DNA from 3 places in the Comamonas sp. CAH-2 genome. Region 1 is predicted to be linked to each of the others. Evidence: predicted binding sites of a transcription regulator. Region 1 holds the regulator's gene; each other region holds the start of a gene.
What was found. The regulator sigma-54, encoded in region 1, starts transcription at its own class of promoters, with help from an activator protein. The targets are predictions, from matches to a motif close to TGGCANGNAANCTGCTTT.
Positions count from the first base shown of each region.

Region 2: FYM52_RS10440 (P-II family nitrogen regulator) is a predicted target of sigma-54. The motif match lies at 2,015-2,032, and genes of this name have one in related genera.
Region 3: FYM52_RS14755 (BMP family protein) is a predicted target of sigma-54. The motif match lies at 2,771-2,788, and genes of this name have one in related genera.

Region 1 is NZ_VSWF01000025.1:20,071-24,759, reverse strand. It holds gene FYM52_RS13340 (methyl-accepting chemotaxis protein) at 1-1,139, shown strand, start outside; gene FYM52_RS13335 (RNA polymerase factor sigma-54) at 1,321-2,901, opposite strand; gene lptB (LPS export ABC transporter ATP-binding protein) at 2,952-3,722, opposite strand; gene lptA (lipopolysaccharide transport periplasmic protein LptA) at 3,722-4,360, opposite strand; gene FYM52_RS13320 (thiol:disulfide interchange protein DsbA/DsbL) at 4,462-4,689, opposite strand, start outside.
Region 2 is NZ_VSWF01000015.1:49,264-53,952, reverse strand. It holds gene FYM52_RS10445 (ammonium transporter) at 232-1,596, opposite strand; gene FYM52_RS10440 (P-II family nitrogen regulator) at 1,623-1,961, opposite strand; gene FYM52_RS10435 (YifB family Mg chelatase-like AAA ATPase) at 2,168-3,706, shown strand; gene FYM52_RS10430 (LysR family transcriptional regulator) at 3,768-4,685, opposite strand.
Region 3 is NZ_VSWF01000031.1:32,180-36,868, reverse strand. It holds gene FYM52_RS14765 (ABC transporter permease) at 1-185, opposite strand, end outside; gene FYM52_RS14760 (ABC transporter ATP-binding protein) at 182-1,714, opposite strand; gene FYM52_RS14755 (BMP family protein) at 1,711-2,739, opposite strand; gene FYM52_RS14750 (LysR family transcriptional regulator) at 2,941-3,843, opposite strand; gene FYM52_RS14745 (ring-opening amidohydrolase) at 4,081-4,689, shown strand, end outside.

The DNA of each region.
Region 1 (4,689 bases):
CGAACGTCACCATCGGCGACGCCGAGCAGATGCTGTATGCCGCCAAGGTCGACGGCACGCCCTGGGTGCTGGCCATCGGCATCGACCGCGCCGAGGCCACCGCGCCGCTGCGCCACCTGCTGCAGGTGGCGGCGGCCATCACCGCGCTGTGCCTGGTGGCGGCCGTGGCCCTGGTGTCGGTGGCCGTCAGCCGCCAGCTGCGCCGCCTGGCCATGGTGCGCGATGCGCTGGAAGACATCGCCTCGGGCGAGGGGGACCTGACCGTGCGCCTGGACAACAGCGGCAAGGACGAACTGGCGCAGATCGCCACCGCCTTCAACCACTTCGTGAACAAGATCGCCGCCGTGCTGCTGCGCATCCGCACCGCCTCGGAATCCGTGCGCCTGGCCAGCCAGGAAATCGCCATGGGCAACCAGGACCTGTCCTCGCGCACCGAGCAGCAGGCCAGCTCGCTGGAGGAGACCGCCGCGGCCATGGAACAGCTCACCGCGACGGTGCAGCAGAACGCCGAGAACGCCCGCCAGGCCAACCAGCTGGCCAGCAGCGCCTCCTCCGTCGCCTCGCACGGCGGCAGCGTGGTCGGCCAGGTGGTGCAGACCATGGGCGGCATCGACGCCGCATCGCGCAAGATCGTCGACATCATCGGCGTGATCGACAGCATCGCCTTCCAGACCAACATCCTGGCGCTGAATGCGGCGGTGGAAGCCGCCCGTGCCGGCGAGCAGGGCCGCGGCTTTGCCGTGGTGGCCGGCGAGGTGCGCACCCTGGCCCAGCGCAGCGCCGCCGCGGCCAAGGAGATCAAGCAGCTGATCGACGACTCAGTCAACCAGGTCAACACCGGCAGCCGCCTGGTGCAGGAGGCCGGCGCCACCATGCAGGAAGTGGTGGACAGCGTGCGCCGCGTCACCGCCATCGTGGCGGAGATCAGCCACGCCAGCCAGGAGCAGAGCAACGGCATCGGCGAGATCAACGGCGCCGTCAGCCAGATGGACCAGGGCACGCAGCAGAACGCCGCCCTGGTGGAACAGGCCACCGCCGCCGCGCAGTCGCTGCAGCAGCAGGCGCACCAGCTGGCCGAGGTGGTCGGCGGCTTCAAGCTGGACCACGCGCCCGCCACGCAGGCCCTGGCCCTGCGCTGACGCACCGCCGGGCACGCGCTGCGCGTGCCCGCGGGGTTCTCAAAAAAGAGCGGCTCGCGCGCTTGCAAAAAAGGGTTCAGATGGTTTTCCATCTGAACCCTTTGTCTATGCAGCGCCAGCAGCTCTCTTTTTGGATAGTCGACCGCCGTGTCTGCATAGCCAGCCACCGACCCTAAGGCGTCTACAGCGCCTTGCGCAGGTTGGCCGGGGCGATCTTCAAGGCCTCGCGGTACTTGGCCACGGTGCGGCGCGCGCACTCGATGCCCTGCTCCTTGAGCATGTCCGCGATCTGGCTGTCGGACAGCGGTTTCTTCGGGCTCTCGGCCGCGACGAACTGCTTGATCAGCGCGCGCACCGCCGTGCTGGAGGCGTTGCCCCCGGTCTCCGTGCCCAGGCCCGAGCCGAAGAAGAACTTCAGCTCGTAGGTGCCGTGCGGCGTGGCCATGTACTTGGCCGTGGTCACGCGGCTGATGGTCGATTCGTGCAGGCCCAGTTCGTCGGCAATGTCGCGCAGCACCAGCGGGCGCATGGCCAGCTCGCCGTGCACGAAGAAGTTCTTCTGCCGGTCGACGATGGCCTTGGACACGCGCAGGATGGTGTCGAAGCGCTGTTGCACGTTCTTGATGAACCAGCGCGCCTCCTGCAGCCGCTGCTGCAGGCCGGCGTGCCCGTCGCTGCCCTTGTGGCTGCGCAGGGCGTTGGCGTAGACGTCGTGCACGCGCAGGCGCGGCATCACGTCCGGGTTCAGCTGCACGCTGAACTGCGCCAGGCCATCGCCCCCTTTGCGCGACGTTTTCTTGACGATCACGTCGGGCACGATGATGTGGCGCTCGACATCGGTGAAGCGCCGTCCCGGCTTGGGCTCCAGCCGGGCGATGACGCCCAGCGCGGCGCGCACCTTGGCCTCGGGCAGGCCGCAGGCCTGCATCAGCTTGCGCACATCGCGCCGCGCCAGCATTTCCAGCGGCTGGGCGCAGACCTGCAGCGCCACCTCCAGCATCTCGTCCTGCGGGTCCTCGCGGTGCAGGTGCAGCAGTTGCAGGCGCAGGCATTCGGCCAGGTCGCGGGCACCCACGCCCACGGGCTCCAGCGACTGCAGCAGGCGCAGGGCCACGGTGAAGCGGTGCACCAGCTCGTCGAGCTGCTCCAGGTCGTCGGTGCCGGCCAGGCCCTCGGCCAACTCCTGCAGCGGGTCCTCGAGGTAGCCGTCGTCGTTGAGGTTTTCGATCAGGAAGCGCAGCGCGTAGCGGTCGATCTCGGACAGGCGCAGCGACAGTGCCTGCTGGTGCAGGAAATCGGTCAGCGACTCGTGCGCGCCCGCCAGGTCCAGGGCCGTGGGGGCATCCTCGTCGTCGTTGCGGTTGCCGCGCGCCGGGGCGTCGCCGCCCCATTCGCTGTCGTCGTGCGCCATGTCGACGCTGCCGTCGCCCTCCCAGTCGCTGGGCACGTCGCTGTCGGGCGCCGAGGATTCCTGGTCTTTTTGGCCTTCAGCGCTGGCTGTGCCTGCGCTGTCTGCTATGGAATATGGTGTTTCGTCGGCCGAGGCGCCCTCGTGCTGGGCGGGCTCGTCCGCAGTCTGCAGGCCGAACTCCTCGCGCGGGGCGTCGTCCGAGGCCAGCTCCAGAAACGGGTTGTCGTCGAGCATCTGCTCGACTTCCTGGGACAACTCCAGGGTGGACAGCTGCAACAGCCGGATGGATTGCTGCAACTGCGGCGTGAGCGCCAGATGCTGTGAGACCCGCAGTGACAAACCTGGCTTCAACGCTGTACCCCCTCGAACTTTCTTGTGATTGCCGACGCTGCCGGGCCAGACTACATGCGGAAGTGCTCACCCAGGTAGACCCGGCGCACATCCGGGTTCTCGACGATCTCCTCGGGTGTGCCCTGGGCGAGTACTGTGCCATCGCTGATGATGAAGGCGTGGTCACAGATACCCAGTGTTTCGCGCACGTTGTGATCGGTAATCAGCACACCGATGCCGCGTTCCTTGAGGAAGCCGATGATGCGCTGGATCTCGATCACGGCGATCGGATCGATGCCGGCGAAGGGCTCGTCCAGCAGGATGAAGCGCGGGTTGGAGGCCAGGGCGCGCGCGATCTCCACGCGGCGGCGCTCGCCGCCGGACAGCGCCAGCGACGGCGACTTGCGCAGGTGCTCGACGCGCAGCTCCTGCAGCAGGCTGGTCAGCTGCTGCTCGATGGCAGCGGCACCCAGGGGCTGGCCGGCCGCATCCGTCTGCAGCTCCAGCACGGCGCGCACGTTGTCCTCGACGTTCAGCTTGCGAAAGATCGAGGCCTCCTGCGGCAGGTAGGACAGCCCCAGGCGCGAGCGCTGGTGGATGGGCATGTTGCCCACGGACTGGCCGTCGATCAGGATGTCGCCGCCATCGCAGCGCACCAGGCCCACGATCATGTAGAACGAGGTGGTCTTGCCCGCGCCGTTGGGGCCGAGCAGACCCACCACCTCGCCCTTTTGCACCGTCATGGACACGTCCTTGACCACCTTGCGGCTGCCATAGGTCTTGGCCAGGTGGCGCGCCTCCAGCTTGCTGGTGGCACGCGCGTCACGAAAATCTTCTGCCATCACTGTCCTTGGGAGTTCAGACCACCCGACGGCTGCAAGGGCTGGGCCGGTGCCGGCGCGGGGCTGCTGCCCGGCGTGGCCTTGGGCGCCAGGATGGCGCGCACGCGGCCGCCCGAGCCTGCGGGTGCCGACGAAGGCAGGTTGCTGCGCTTTTCGCCGTCGACCGTGAACACATCGGTCAGGTTGTTGTAGGTAATGACGCTGCCCATGATGTCGTCGCTGAGCTTGCCGCCGGTGTAGCGGCGCAACTGGCCGCGGCGGATCAGCTTCACATCGTCGGTGCGGCCGTTGTACTCGATGACCTCGGCCTCGCCCTCGACAAACTCTTCGGGGGCGCCGGGCGCCGTGTCGCGTTTCTGGCGGAAGAAGGCGCGCTTGCCGGCGTCGGCCTTGACCACGCCGTGCTGGTAGCCTTCGCCGTCCTGGCGCACGTCCAGCTGCGCGCCGCGCAGCACGATGGAGCCTTTGGTCATCACCACATTGCCGGTGAACACGCTGGTCTGCTTGAGCTCGTCGTGGCGCAAGGCATCGGCTTCGATGTTCATGGGCTTGTCGCGGTCGGCACGCTCGGCATGCGCCACGCCAGAAGCCCCCGCAAGGGCAGTCAACAACAGGCAGGTGAGGAGTTTGGGTGTCATGGGCAGGGCACGTTTCTTGCTGGACATTGTAGTCATCCTGCCTCCCAAGCCCACAAAAAAGCCCGCGCAAGGCGGGCTCGGGGATGGGGCAGCAGGCCGGGTCAGGCCTTGCGGCTTTGCTCCACCAGGTATTCGACCACACGCAGCACATTCGGCATGCTGCCGGCACGGGGGCCGTCGGTGTAGTAGCGGCCGGCCACGCCCATGGAGGGCACGCCTTCCACGTCATACGCCTGCTGCACCTGGGTGGCCTTGCGCACCTGGCTGGCGACGTTGAAGGAGTTGTAGATCTCCTTGAACTTGTTCACGTCCACGCCCTGCTTGGCGAC
Region 2 (4,689 bases), on a different contig from region 1:
TGCCAGTCGCCGCCGTGTGAATTTTTTGAACGCCGGGTGTGAATCAGCAGGACGCGCAGCGCCCTGGGCCCGCGGCGGCGGCCATGCCCTCAGGCACCACGGCCCACCGCGGGTGATCACCCCCCCGCCAGGAATGGGCTGGACCGCTGGGGGCGGACCGCCCATGAAAAAACCGCCCCGAAGGGCGGTTTCAGCTTGCGCGGGGGCGGGGGTGCCGCCCGGGCGCCTTGCTCAGCGGTTGTAGGCCGACTCACCGTGGGTGGTGATGTCCAGACCTTCGCGCTCAGCATCTTCAGCGACACGCAGACCCACCAGGACATCTGCGACCTTGAAGCAGATGAACGAGACCACACCGCACCAGACCATGGTCACGATCACGCTCTTGAACTGCACCCAGACCTGCGCACCCATGGCGAAGGTGTCGGGGGTCAGACCACCCGTGCCGCCCAGGCTTTGCGAGGCGAACACACCGGTCAGGATGGCACCCAGGATACCGCCCACACCGTGCACGCCGAACACGTCGCAGGTGTCATCGACCTTCAGCATCTTCTTCAGGCCCGACACGCCCCACAGGCACAGAGGGCCAGCGATCAGACCCATGACGATGGAACCCATGGGGCCCACGAAACCAGCGGCAGGGGTGATGGTCACCAGACCGGCCACGGCACCCGAGGCAGCGCCCAGCATGGAGGCCTTGCCCTTGTGCAGGGCTTCGGCCACGATCCAGGACACGGCGGCGGCGCCGGTCGCCAGGATGGTGTTGATGAAGGCCAGGCCAGCGATGCCGTTGGCGGCACCGGCGGAGCCGGCGTTGAAGCCGAACCAGCCCACCCACAGCAGGGAGGCACCGACCATGGTCAGGGTCAGGCTGTGCGGAGGCAGGGCTTCCTTGCCGAAGCCGATGCGCTTGCCCACCATGTAGGCGCCCACCAGGCCGGCCACGGCCGCGTTGATGTGCACCACGGTGCCGCCGGCGAAGTCCAGCGCGCCATCGGCCGCCAGCAGACCACCACCCCAGACCATGTGGGCCATGGGGATGTAGCTGAAGGTGAACCACAGCACGGAGAAGATCATCACGGCCGCGAACTTGATGCGTTCGGCAAAGGCCCCCACGATCAGCGCCACAGTGATGGCGGCGAAGGTGGACTGGAAGGCCACGAACACGTATTCGGGGATGGTGGGCAGCATGGCCGACAGGGTGTCGGGCGTGATGCCGGCCAGGAACAGCTTGTCGAAGCTGCCGAAGAACTTGCCTTCACCGCCGAAGGCCAGCGAGAAGCCGTAGACCGCCCACAGCACGGTGATCAGCGAGAACACGGTGAACACCTGGGCCAGCACGGACAGCATGTTCTTGGAGCGCACCAGGCCACCGTAGAACAGGGCCAGGCCAGGGATGACCATCAGGATCACCAGCATGGTGGAGGTCAGCATCCACGCGGTGTCGCCGGCGCTCAGGACGGGGGCGGCAGGCGCGGCCGCTTCGGCGACGACTTCGGCCACCACCGCCACGGCGGGGGCAGCTTCTTGCGCAATGGCACCGGTGGCGGCGGCCAGCAGGCCCAGACCCAGTGAGATGGCAGGGAGCGATTTTTTCATGTCAGTCTCTTGCATTAGGGGGTGGGTTACAGGGCTTCCTTGCCGGTCTCGCCGGTACGGATGCGCACGACCTGCTCCAGGTCGTAAACGAAAATCTTGCCGTCGCCGATCTTGCCGGTGCGGGCCGCGCCTTCGATGGCTTCGATCACCTGCTCGAGCACGGCATCGTCGACCGCGGCTTCCAGCTTCACCTTGGGCAGGAAGTCGACGACATATTCGGCGCCGCGGTACAGCTCGGTGTGACCTTTTTGGCGGCCGAAGCCCTTCACCTCGGTCACGGTGATGCCCTGTACGCCAAGCTGTGACAGTGCTTCGCGCACCTCGTCGAGCTTGAAGGGCTTGATGATGGCTGACACCATTTTCATAAGACGTTCCTCCGGGAAGCTGGCAGTTGTAAAAAGTGTTGTGACAAGCCCTTTAAGCATGGAGCGTGCCAACCAACGGCCTTGAAGCGGAGCAGGCCCGCGTTCTACAGTGCACATCTGGAAACATCGCGCGATGCACCACTTTAGTGCAAACCCGCGGTGGCATGTGCTGCTTTTTTGTGCACCTTTTGAGGGAGAACCGCCCCATGAGCCTGGCTTGCGTCCAAAGTCGTGCCCTTTTGGGGCTGCAAGCGCCCGCCGTCACCGTGGAAGTGCATCTGGCCAACGGCCTGCCCAGCCTGGCCCTGGTGGGGCTGGCCGACGTGGAGGTCAAGGAAGCCCGCGAGCGCGTGCGCTGCGCCATCGTCAACAGCGGCCTGGAATTTCCGACCAACAAGCGCATCACCGTGAACCTGGCGCCGGCCGACCTGCCCAAGGACTCCGGCCGCTTCGACCTGCCCATCGCCCTGGGCATCCTGGCCGCCAGCGGGCAGATCGATGCGGCGCGGCTCCACGGCTGGGAGTTCGCGGGCGAGCTGTCGCTGTCCGGCGAGCTGCGGCCGGTGCGCGGGGCCCTGGCCACCAGCCTGGCCCTGCCCTGGGGGCAGACCCCGGCACGCCTGGTGCTGCCGCTGGACAGCGCCGCCGAGGCGGCCTGCGCCCCGCAGGCCGAGGTCTATGGCGCCGCCCACCTGCTGGATGTGGTGGCGCAGCTGCTGCCCCCGGGTGCCACCCCGCACGACCGCGCCAGCGCAGGCTGGCAGCGCATGCCGCCGCCACCGCGCCAGGCGCCCCGGACCCTGCTGGATCTGGCCGAGGTCAAGGGCCAGGTCCAGGCCAAGCGCGCCCTGGAGATTGCCGCCGCCGGCAGCCATGCCGTGCTGCTGGTCGGCCCGCCCGGCTCGGGCAAGTCCATGCTGGCCCACCGGTTTGCCGGCCTACTGCCACCGATGACCGAGCAGGAGGCCGTCGAAAGCGCGGCCATCGCCAGCCTGTGCGGGCGCTTCCAGGCCACGCAGTGGGGCCAGCGCCGCACCGCCCACCCGCACCACACGGCCAGCGCCGTGGCCCTGGTCGGCGGAGGCTCACCGCCCAAGCCCGGCGAAATCTCCCTGGCCCACCACGGCACGCTGTTCCTGGACGAATTCCCCGAATTCAGCCGCAGCGCGCTGGAGGCCCTGCGCGAGCCGCTGGAGACCGGCTGCATCACCATCGCCCGCGCCACGCACAGCGCGGAGTTCCCGGCGCGCTTTCAGCTGATTGCGGCCATGAACCCCTGCCCCTGCGGCTTCTGGGGCAGCGCCCAGCGCAGCTGCCGCTGCACGCCCGACCAAGTGGCGCGCTACCAGGGCAAGCTCAGCGGCCCGCTGCTGGACCGCATCGACCTGCACGTCGAGGTGCACAGCCTGCCGGCCGAGCAATTGCTGGCCAGCGCCGAGGGCGAACGCAGCCAGGCCGTGCAGGCCCGCGTGGCCCAGGCGCGGGCGCGGGCCCTGCAGCGCCAGGGCTGCAGCAACCAGTTGCTGCAGGGCGACGCGCTGGAGCAGCACCTGCAGCTGGAGGACAGCGCTGCCGCCCTGGTGCGCAAGGCTGCCGACCGCCTGGGCTGGTCGGCCCGCGCCACCCACCGCGCGCTGCGCGTGGCACGCACCATCGCCGACCTGGCCGGCAGCCCCCACATCGCCAGTGCCCACGTGGCCGAGGCCATGCAGTACCGCCGCACCCTGGTGCCCGCCAGCCCCTGAGCACCGCCTCAAAAAAACCTGCCAAATTGGCCTGCAACGCTTGCTGCGCCTGCGCAGGGCGCTATGCCATCAGGAGTTCTTCGGCTTCGGCCATTTGCTGGGGCGGCGCCACGGTCTCGTGCAGCAGCTGCACCCAGGCGCGCAACGCGGGCGACCAGCTGGCCTCGGGACCGCTGACCAGGCAGGTGTCCACCCGGGCGATGTCGGCCAGACCCGGGGGCAGCGCGCAGCCCTGCACGCCAAAGCGCGCCTGCTGGGCCTGCACCACGGACTGGGGCAGCAGCGCATAGCCCATGCCGGCGGCGACGCAGCCCAGGATGGCGTCCAGCGAGCCCAGCTCCATGATGCGCGCCGAGGTGATGCCCTGGCTGGCCAGTAGCAGCTCAATGCGCTGGCGGTAGCTGCAGCCCTGGCGGAAGGCCAGGAAGGGCTGCTGGCACAGCTGCTGCGGCGTGGGGAACTGCGCCAGCGGCGCGCTGCCGACCAGTACCAGGGTTTCGCGGAACACCGGCCAGGCCTGCAATCGCGGCTGCGGTGGCTGGCCGGCGACCAGGGCGCAGTCCAGCCGCCCGGCCAGCATCTCGTCGACCAGAAAGGCCGTGGGGCCGGTGCGCAGCTCCATCACCATGCCGGGGTGGCGGCGGTGCAGTTGGGCCAGCAGCGGCGGCAGGCGCAGCGCGGCCGTGGTCTCCATGGAGCCGATGCACAGCGCCCCCGGCGCCGCCTGGCGGCCCTGCAGCAGGGCCAGCACCTCGTCGTGCGAGGCCAGCATGTGCCGCGCATGGCCGCGCAGCAGCCGCCCGGCCGAGGTCGGCACCACCGGCGTGCTGCGCTCCAGCAGTTGCGCGCCCAGCTCTTCCTCCAGCTTCTTGATGTGGGCCGTCACGTTGGACTGCACGGTGTGCAGCTGTTGCGCGGCCGCGCCGAAACTGCCGGTCTCGCACACGGCCTCGAAGATGCGCAGGGATTTGAGTTGCATGGCA
Region 3 (4,689 bases), on a different contig from region 1:
CCCGTGAAGAGGTACCAGTAGGCCGTGAACGGGTCCTTCCCGGACAGCAGAATCAGGCCGGCCGTAATGGCAAACGCCATGCCGACGGAGCCGATGGCCCGCCACAGCGGAGCCGCACTGCCGGCGCGAGCTATGAAAGCGGATAGCGCGCCAGGCGCTGGCAATGGCTGTGCATGCGAACTCATGCCAACTCCTTCTCTTGTTCCTTGCGCGCACCTGCCAGTGCGAGGCCAATGCTCTCCAGGTCTGCATCAGCTCGGTCAACAACGTCGACGACCCGCCCTTCCGACAGCACACCGATGCGGTCGCCCACCTGCAGCACTTCTTCCAGCTCCGACGAGATGTAGAGCACCGCGGCCCCCTGCTCTCGCAGCTTGAGCAAGCTTTCAACCACAAAGCGTGTCGCCCCGGGGTCCAGGCCCCACGTGGGCTGGAAGGCGATGACCACGCGTGGTCCGCGGCTCAACTCGCGCGCCAGTGCTACTTTCTGCTGGTTACCACCCGAGAGCGTCCGTGCCGGCACGTTGGGTGACGCCGCACGAATGTCGAAGTCGTGCATCCGCTGGAGTGCGAGTTTGCGAAGTGCACCACGTGCGATGCGTCCAGCCGTCGAGAACGGGGTGCTTGAGATGTCCCGCAATGCGAGGTTGTCCTCAATCGACATGCCTTGCACGAGGCTCGTTCCAGCGCGGTCGGCAGGGATGTAGGCGATGCCAGCCGCGAGCCGCGAACGTGCGTTGCCACGGGTGACGTCGACTCCGTCCAACAAAATCCGGCCATGAGACGGCGCGATGATGCCCGCCAGGGCGTCAGCCAGCTCAGCCTGTCCGTTGCCGTCAATACCGGCGAGAGCAAGGACCTCACCTGCCCGCAGGGTGAAGCTCGCGCCGCGAAGACGCTCCACACCACTTGCGTCGCTTGCGCTCAGGCCTTCGATCTGCAGGCGAACCGCGCCTGGGTTTGAAGTGCTGCGTGGAGCCGTCGGCGCGAGTTCCCGCCCAACCATCATCCGCGCCAGAGACTCCCGCGTAGCACCGGCCGTCGGGGCATCGCCAACGACCTGGCCATCGCGCAACACCACGACCTGGTCGGCGACTTCAAGCACCTCTCCGAGCTTGTGCGTGATGAACACGACGGAGTGGCCTTCGGCGCGGAAGCGCTTGAGGAAGGCAAGCAACAGCGCAATCTCCGGTGGCGACAGGATTGAGGTCGGCTCATCCAGGATCAGGAGGTGGGCGCCGCGCAGGATGGCCTTGAGAATCTCCACGCGTTGCTTCTCACCCAGCGCGAGCGCTTCGACGCGCGCGTCGGGGTCGATCTCCAGGCCGTAGCGCGTCGCGGCCTCGCGCACGCGCGCGGCGGTCCCAGCATGGTCCAGCCAGGCGCCGCCGCGCTCGCTCCAGCCCAGCATCAGGTTCTCCGTCACCGTCATCGCCTCCACCAGCGTGAAGTGCTGGTGGATCATCGCGATGCCCTTCTGCAAGGCAGCACGCGGGCTTCCGGCTTCAAGCTCCCGGCCTTCGTACACGATGCCCCCTTCGTCGGGGCGAACCATGCCGAAGAGCACCTTCATCAGTGTGCTCTTTCCCGAGCCGTTCTCGCCGAGCAAACCCACGATCTGCCCAGGCATAACCGTGAGGTTGATGCCGCGATTGGCTCTAACCGAGCCGTAAGACTTGGAGATGCCGCGCATCTCCAGCAGTGCCTGGCTCATACGCCTCCGCGCGCGTCTTCCTTGCTGACCGTCAGCTTCAGTTCGCCGGCGGAGAACTTCTTCTTCAGGCCATCAATCTCGGCAACGACGTTCTTGGGTACCGAAGGCGCGAACGCAGCCTCCTTGCTGAACATCAGGTCTGCACCAGGGCCGGTCTTCGACTCGTAGCCGTATGTGATGAGGGCCGGTTTCAGCGTTCCAGCGCGCGCCTCGGCGGCCGCGGCGACGTACATCGCTTCCCAGTTCTCAATGATCGAGCTGACCACGTTCTGAGCGGCGGCCTGGGCATGCGCGAACGAGCGGCCGGTGGTGAAGACGTTCTTCTCCTTCGCTGCCTGGATGATGCCGTTCTGCCCGGCGTTCAGCTTGCCGAACACGAAATCGGCACCGCCCGCGATCAGCGCGAGTGCGGCCTCCTTCGCCATGGCCGCATCCTCCATGTCCTTGATGTAAATGACGCGGACTTCGGCGTCAGGGCGAACGCTCTTCACGCCTTGGCGGAACGCGCCGACCTGCTGCACAACGTTCAGCAGCCCCTCGAGGCCGTTGACCGAGCCGATCTTGCCGGTCTTGGACAGGCGCGCAGCCAGCACGCCCATCAGGAATCCGACCTGCGCATCGTCGTAGTTGATCGAGGTGACGTTCTTGCCGAAGCCCTGCGAACCGGCACCGACAATGAACGTGGTCTTCTCGAACTCCGGACCGACACGCTGTGCTGCCGACAGGAAGCGACCAGAGTGGCCGATGACCGGATTGAAGCCGCGACGGGCGTAGTCCTTCATCGTCTCCAGATGGTCCGCCGGAGGCACGTTCTCAGAGTACGCCGTCTCCGCCCCATTGGCCTTCAACTTCATGATGGCCGCGTAGCCATTGGCGTTGTGGCTCTGGTCGTTGATGGAGCCAGGCAGAAGCATCGCCACCTTGGCTTGGCCTTGCGCCATGGCGACCGTTGCGGAGGCCATGCCTCCAAACGCCAAAGCGATGGTCAGTGTGGAGAAGGAGCGACGGGTAACGGGCGAAGACATGGGCAAAGTCCTTGTGTGAGGTACTGAGCTCAGTGCAAAAAGCAGGCCAATTCAGGCCGCATGACGAGCCTGCTGATGCAAGTCTTCGGGCGCACCTGAACTGGTCTCACTTTTTGCCATTTTTGAATCACACCGATGCCAAAACGGCAGCAGTTCTCACTGTGGTGCATGGCATCTTTCGCGTGCACCATGTTGGTAGATTCACTCCCCGTTTTGGTTCGATTCCCTGAGCTTCTCGGTGATGAACTCGGCAAAAGCAGCTGCTGCCATTGGGAGCACACGGTCACGCAGCGCGACCAACACCAGTCTTCCGGTCGGTAGCCTGCGCTCGTCGATGGGAATGGCCACGGCGCCGGCCGAAGGGCCTGCGCCAATCTCGATCTGGAAGCTCACACCACCCGCTTCCCGGGCGAAGCCGCGCATCATCTCGTAGGAGTTCGACACCAGCGGCGGATGCGGTTGTGCGGACGACTGCTCGAACAGGTCCTCAAGGACGCTGCGCCCCGAGAGGCTGCTATCCGGCAGCGCGATGGGATACGCCAGGCAGTCCTTCAGACGCACGCTCGAGCGCTTGGCCAGGGGATGGTCCGGCGCCACCATCGCGCAGGTGCGCTGTCGGGCCTGGGCCAGCACCGCCAAGCCGCGTAGGTCTGGCGGATTGAAGATGAGGCCGAGGTCCGCTTCGAAGTCCGTGACGGCGTCGACTGCGCGCTCGCGGTCGTGGACCTTGACGTCGAATGCGATGCCCGGCCGTGACGTCTGAAATTCATGGATCGCCTTCGGCAGGAAGGCAGGAGCCAGAGCCTGGCTCGCAGCAAGCGTGACGTGGCCACGACGCACGCCGCCAAGGTCTTCGATCTGAGAGCGCACTTGGTCCAGGTCGGCCTTGCGCCTACGGGCGTATCCCAGGAACAGCTCACCCGCAGCCGTCAAGCGCACCCCACGCGGGAGCCGCTCGAAGATGGGTGTGCCCAGCTCCTCTTCCAGGTCTTGAACGCGACGGTTGACGGCGGACGACGCAACGTGGAGCTTTTCGGCTGCAGCGCGGATTGAGCCGCTGCGGGCGACTGCATCGATGTAGTGGAGGAAGCGAAGGTGTTGCATGCCAAGCCCAATGCAAGACTGATGCCGGAACGGCAGCGCAGAGCGCCTGAAAAGGCCTCAGTCGAGAGCGTTCAATGGCATACCGTTTGCGTCCCAACAGCGCCACAGGACACCTCCGTCCACCTTGCTCCGAAGCGCACCACCTGTGCCGAGCAACGACAGGAGGTACCTCAATCCCTTCGTCGAGCTCGCTCGTCGCGGGGTCTCCGCCACCTGACCACCGAAAGACAACCGAACATGCATCACGTCGACGTCATCCGTATCCCAAGTCGCAGCCCTGGCGACATCTCCGGCCTTGAAGAACTGATCGCGTCGGGACGGGTGGCCGCACGCGACATCGTCGCAGTGATGGGAAAGACAGAGGGCAACGGCTGTGTGAACGACTACACCCGCGAGTACGCGACCAGCATGCTGGCCGCATGTCTCGGCCGCCACCTGGAACTGGAGCCCAGTGAAGTCGAGAAGCGTGTTGCCTTCGTTATGTCGGGCGGCACCGAGGGGGTTCTGTCTCCACACCAGACGGTATTCACCAGGCGGCCCGCGCAAGGAGTCCCTGTCGCGGGTTCGAAGCGGCTGACTCTTGGCATCGCCTTCACCCGCGACTTCCTGCCCGAGGAAATCGGTCGGCGTGCGCAGATCGAAGAGACCGCTGAAGCCGTCGTGCGCGCCATGCGGGACGGTGGCATCGCGTCGATAGACGACCTGCATTTCGTCCAGGTGAAGTGTCCTTTGCTCACTCCAAGCAAGATCGCTGCAGCGCGCGAACGTGGTTGCGAGCCTGTCACGGCCGACACCTACGAGTCCATGGGCTACTCACGCGGGGCGACCGCCTTGGGGATCGCCCTG